2 regions of the Ligilactobacillus sp. MP3 genome follow, and region 2 is predicted to be linked to the other one. Evidence: predicted binding sites of a transcription regulator. Region 2 holds the regulator's gene; the other holds the start of a gene.
The links. The regulator HrcA, encoded in region 2, represses chaperone genes, less so after heat shock. The targets are predictions, from matches to a motif close to TTAGCACTCNNNNNNNNNGAGTGCTAA.
Positions count from the first base shown of each region.

Region 1: the regulator HrcA is predicted to act here: its motif matches at 1,180-1,206, upstream of groES (co-chaperone GroES).

Region 1 covers NZ_JANFQI010000001.1:57,222-60,415, forward strand. The annotation lists gene NOU10_RS00355 (redox-sensing transcriptional repressor Rex) at 1-314, shown strand, start outside; gene NOU10_RS00360 (CPBP family intramembrane glutamic endopeptidase) at 416-1,045, opposite strand; gene groES (co-chaperone GroES) at 1,241-1,525, shown strand; gene groL (chaperonin GroEL) at 1,555-3,177, shown strand.
Region 2 covers NZ_JANFQI010000002.1:132,668-135,861, forward strand. The annotation lists gene truB (tRNA pseudouridine(55) synthase TruB) at 1-192, shown strand, start outside; gene ribF (riboflavin biosynthesis protein RibF) at 205-1,161, shown strand; gene hrcA (heat-inducible transcriptional repressor HrcA) at 1,282-2,334, shown strand; gene grpE (nucleotide exchange factor GrpE) at 2,355-2,927, shown strand; gene dnaK (molecular chaperone DnaK) at 2,970-3,194, shown strand, end outside.

The sequences.
Region 1 (3,194 bases), on a different contig from region 2:
GAATTAGTGCAGCATTTGATGTAAATGAAGATATTACAGGAACAATTCAAAGTGGAATTCCAGTATATCCAATGTCTGATATGAAAGAACAATTAAAGTTACAGCAAATTGAAATTGTAATTTTAACTGTTCCGGCTCCTGTAGCACAAAAAGTTACAGATGAGTTAGTAGAAGTTGGTGTAAGAGGAATATTGAATTTTACGCCACTTAGAATTACTGTACCAGAAAATATACGTGTACAAAATGTAGATTTGACGAATGAAATGGAAACTTTGATTTATTTCTTGAATCATTTTGGAAACACAGAAGAGTAGTGTTACATAGAAGACTGAAATAAGTTTCAAAATAAAAATTGCTGAAGATTATGATGTTATCTAATCATTAATCTTCAGCAATTTTTTGATATTAACAACTTCTAAAGCGATGACAGAAGTATAATAAACAAGTTTAGAAATATATGACTAAAAGTAGAAGTAATAATCGTTCCAGTCCGATAGTAAATATAGCAAAACAAAAGGCCAATACTAGCATAGATAAGGAAATGACCATCCATATGAGCTAAACTAAATAGAAGACTGGAAATTAAGGCAGCAGGTAGAAAAGGGATGAATCTTGAAAAATTTCCAAATAAAACTTTTCTAAAAATTAACTCTTCCATTACAGGTGCAACAATTCCAGGTACTAAAATGTAGTATGGGTAATGGTGAACAATTTCTAACAATAGGTTAGTATTAGCTGAATATGATGAAAAATGGAAAAGTCCTGATTCAATACGAGATAATCCAATTTGAATTATGAGGGCACCGACCATACCAAGGATACTCCAGAGTAAAATAGATTTAAGTTTAATAGTTTTATATTCTAATTTATTTTTAAAAGAGAATCTATGATTGAGATAAACAATAAACAACATGCAGAGTATTCCAATAATAGTTTCAACCAAATAAAAATTATGACTTTGATTATAAAAAATATTGAATATTGCTAACAAAATTTGATAACCAATATAGGTTAGCAATAAGGGAATAGAATTTCTTTGTTCCAAATTAATTATCACCTTTCATTTTTAAATTTAATTGTACCATTAACAGGTCAAATAAAAAAATTAGCACTCTAATGTGTCGAGTGATAAAAAATACTTGCAATTTATATTTAAAGTGGTTATAGTATTAATTGTAGTTAGCACTCAGGAGTTGAGAGTGCTAAATGATACAGATGATTGATATTGGAGGGATTAGACGTGCTTAAACCATTAGGAGATCGCGTTGTTTTAAAAGTTCAAAAGGAAGAAGAACAATCCATTGGTGGAATTGTTATCGCAAGTAATGCAAAAGAAAAGCCTACAACAGGTGAAGTAATTGCTGTTGGTAACGGACGTATCTTAGACAATGGACAAAGGGTTGAACCTGAAGTAAAAGTTGGTCAATCAGTTGTTTTTGATAAGTATGCTGGTTCTGAAGTTAAATATGAAGGCGAAGAATATTTAGTAATCCGTGAAAATGATATTATTGCGGTTATAGATTAATTTTTAATTAATTTGAGGTGAAGAGATTTATGGCAAAGGAAATTAAGTTTTCAGAAGATGCTCGTTCAAAGATGTTGAAGGGTGTAGATAAATTAGCAAATACAGTAAAATCAACTATTGGTCCTAAAGGCCGTAATGTTGTTTTGGAACAATCTTATGGTTCCCCAACAATTACAAATGATGGTGTAACAATTGCTAAGGCTATTGATTTAGAAGATCATTTCGAAAATATGGGAGCAAAATTGGTGTCTGAAGTTGCTTCTAAGACAAATGATATCGCAGGTGATGGTACAACAACTGCTACTGTTTTAACACAAGCTATTGTAAATGAAGGTATGAAGAATGTAACTGCTGGTGCAAACCCAGTTGGAATTCGTCGTGGTATTGAATTAGCAACTAAGGCTGCAGTTGATGCATTACATGAAATGTCCCATACAGTAGAATCCAAGAGTGATATTGCACAAGTTGCTTCTATTTCATCTGCTAACGAAGAAGTTGGTAAATTAATTGCCGATGCTATGGAAAAGGTTGGTAATGATGGTGTTATTACAATTGAAGAATCTAAGGGTATCGATACTTCTTTAGATGTTGTTGAAGGTATGCAATTTGATAGAGGTTATCTATCACAATATATGGTAACTGATAATGATAAGATGGAAGCTGATTTAGATAATCCATACATTTTATTAACAGATAAGAAGATTTCAAACATTCAAGAAGTATTACCATTATTGCAATCAATTGTACAACAAGGTCGTCCATTATTGATTATTGCTGATGATGTAGACGGTGAAGCATTACCTACACTTGTTTTGAACAAGATTCGTGGAACATTTAACGTTGTTGCAGTTAAGGCTCCAGGATTTGGCGATCGTCGTAAGGCAATGTTACAAGATATTGCTACATTGACAGGTGCTACTGTTATCACAGATGACTTAGGCTTACAATTGAAAGATACAACAGTTGAACAATTAGGTTCTGCTGGAAAAGTAACAGTAACTAAGGAAAATACAACAATTGTTGAAGGCGCTGGTGATAAGGACAAGATTGCTGAACGTGTAGAACAAATTAAGAAGCAAATTAGTGAAACAACTTCTGATTTTGATCGTGAAAAATTACAAGAACGTTTGGCTAAATTATCTGGTGGTGTTGCAGTTATTAAAGTTGGTGCTGCAACTGAAACAGAATTGAAAGAACGTAAGTACCGTATTGAAGATGCTTTGAATGCTACACGTGCTGCTGTTGAAGAAGGATTTGTTCCTGGTGGTGGTACAGCATTGGTAAATGTTATTGGTAAAGTTGCTGCTTTGGAAGAAGAAGGCGATGTACAAACAGGTATTAACATTGTAAAACGTGCTTTGGAAGAACCTGTTCGTCAAATCGCAGAAAATGCAGGTTTAGAAGGTTCTGTAATTGTTGAAAAATTAAAGGAACAAAAACCAGGTGTAGGTTTCAATGCTGCTACAAATGAATGGGTTGACATGGTTGAAGCTGGTATTGTAGATCCTACAAAGGTAACTCGTTCAGCACTTCAAAATGCAGCTAGTGTATCTGCTTTATTATTAACAACAGAAGCAGTAGTTGCTGATAAGCCAGAACCAGAAAGTAACGACCAAATGCCTGCAACACCAGGTATGGGTGGTATGATGTAATCTAGGTTTAGATTACT
Region 2 (3,194 bases):
GATTTACCAAGATATGATTTGAAATTAGAACAATGGAAGATAGTGAAAAATGGAGGCTTTTTATCTGTAAGTACTTTTAAAGAAAATTATGATAGGGTTAATCTTTTCTATGACGATAGAATTAGATGTATTTATCAGTATAATGAAGAGAAAAATAGATATCAATCTGAGAGAATGATAGATTTAAGTTAGGAAGGGATATAGATGAAAATCGTAAAATTGAAGGAACCTTATGATAAAAATGCAATTGTTGATTCCCCAATTGTATTGGCTTTAGGTTTTTTTGATGGAGTTCATCGTGGACATCAAGAAGTAATAAAAAGAGCTATAGAAAAAGGAAAAAGTTTAGGTGTAAAAGTTGCAGTAATGACTTTTGACAGACATCCAAAAATCATCTTTCAAAATATTGATGGTGAAAAGTTTAAATATTTAACAATGTTGGATGAAAAACTGGAACATTTTAAGAATTTAGGTGTAGATATAGCTTATGTTGTTAAGTTTGATGAAAATTTAGCTTATCTTTCACCACAAGATTTTATAGATAAGTATGTAGTGGGATTACACGCAATATGTGTTGTTGCAGGCCAAGACTACACTTATGGAAAACATGACATTGCTAATATGGATACTATTTCGAATTTTGCAAAAGGAAGATTTGAAATAATAACTGTAGATCACTTACAACGCAATGATCAAAAAATTAGTTCTACTCAGATAAGAAAAGACTTAGATAGTGGGAATGTAGAAGCTGCTAACTTACTATTAGGATACCAATATGAAAATCATGGAACTGTTGAACATGGTTTTAAGAGGGGAAGAAAAATAGGATTCCCAACTTTAAATGTTTCTATCCCTAAGAATGAACGTATTTTATGCGAAGGTGTATATGCTGTTAAAGTGAGAGTAGGTAAAGATAATTCATGGTATGAAGGAATGGCATCTATAGGGCATAATGAAACATTTGGTGATGATTTAGAAAAAACAGTTGAGATAAACTTATTTAATTTTGATAAAAGTGTTTATGGAGAAAAAGTTATTGTTAAATGGTATAAATTTTTAAGAGAAATGGTGAAATTTGATAGTGTTGAGGAACTAATAGATCAATTAAATAAAGATAAAAGAGATACTGAGGTCTTTTTTGAAGACTTGAAAAAAAATTAGCACTTATAGGGTTACTCTGCTAATTTTTTGGCTAAAACTCTTGACTAATCCCATTAACTAGGTTATATTAATAATTGACTTAGCACTCTAATGTGTTAAGTGCTAAAAGAGGTGGTTGGTTTGCTAACTGAAAGACAGTTGTTGATTTTGGAAACAATAATCCGAGATTATACTGATTTAGGACAGCCTATTGGTTCTAAAACTTTGCAAGAACAATTACCTATACGTGTTAGTTCAGCTACTATTCGAAATGAAATGGCAGTTCTTGAAAAACAAGGTTTTATAACTAAAGAGCACTCTAGTTCTGGTCGAATTCCTTCCCTTAAGGGATATCGTTATTATGTTGATAATTTAGTTAAACCCGTTAAAATAGATTCTAAATCTGTAAGAAGTATTCAATCTCTATTTGGAAATGAATATCGTAGAGTTGATGAAATAATAGAAATGTCTGCAAAGATATTGTCTGATTTAACTAATTATACGGCGATAACTTTGAGACCAGAAGCTAGTGATTTAAAACTCGAAGGATTCAGGATGGTACCATTAGGAAATGGCCAAGTAATGGTTATTCTCGTTGCCAGTGATGGATCAGTTGAAAGCCAAATTTATAATTTACCTAATAACATAGATGGAGAGTCTCTAGAAGCTGTTATTAGGTTAATTAATGATAAATTGGTAGGTTCTTCCCTTAGTGAAGTCACTTCTAAACTACAAGAATTGCAGCCGTTACTTACTAAATATATTGAAAAATCTGATGGATTTATCGATGTATTTGGTGGAATCTTAGATAAAGCTATCAAAGAGCAGTTTTATATTGGTGGAAGGCGAAATTTGTTAAATTTTGCTAATGGTAATAATTTAGAACAGATCAAATCCCTGTATTCATTAATTGATGATGAATCAGATAAGATTGGTGGGTTAGTAGATAATACGACTAATCCACATGATCATCATGGAATTTCGATTAAAATAGGTGATGAGATGTCTGATAGGTTATTGTTAGATTACAGTCTCGTATCGGCGACTTACAATGTTGGGAGTCATGGTCGTGGCATGATTGCTATTTTAGGACCTACTAACATGCCTTATTCTAAGATGATAGGATTGGTTGAAGTTTTCCAAAAAGAGCTAACTAAAAAATTAATTGATTATTACCGAAATTTTGATGAGTGATAATTGAAAGGGGTGGCGATGTGTCTGAAGAAGAAGTAAAAGTTTCTGAGCAAAATGATGACAGTGAAAAAGAAATTAAAGAAGATGATAAAGCTTCATCTGTTGAGAACGAAAAATCAGTAGAGGAGACAGATGATTCTTCAAAAGCATTAGATGAACTTCAAAAGAAGTACGATGATATTGAGGATAAGTATTTACGAGCTGAGGCTGAAATGGCTAACATGACACAACGTTTTAAAAAAGAACAAGAAATGTTGTTGAAATATGAGGGTCAAGATTTAGCTCGTGATATTTTACCAGTTATTGATAATTTAAACCGTGCTTTAGAAATTGAAGTAGATAATGATGCATCACAGCAACTGAAAAAGGGTATAGAAATGGTTGCTCGTGATATGGAAAAAGCCTTGAAAAACAATAATGTTACTAAAATAGATTCTTTAGGAAAGGTGTTTGACCCTACTTTACACCAAGCTGTAAAGACAGTTCCTGTTGAAGAAGGACAAGAACCAGAAACTATAGTACAAGTTTTCCAAGACGGATACATGCTAAAAGATAGAGTATTACGACCAGCGATGGTTGTTGTAGCTCAATAAGTAGTATTTAATTAATATATTTATAAAAGAGGTAATACATTTATGTCAAAAATCATTGGTATTGATTTAGGTACAACAAACTCAGCTGTTGCTGTACTAGAAGGTAAAGATCCTAAAATTATAACAAATCCAGAAGGTAATAGAACAACTCCATCAGTTGTATCATTCAAAAATGGTGAGACACAAGTTGGTGAAGTAGCTAAGCGTCAAGCTATTACAAATCCAAATACAGTATCTTCTATAAAGCGTCATATGGGAGATGCAAAC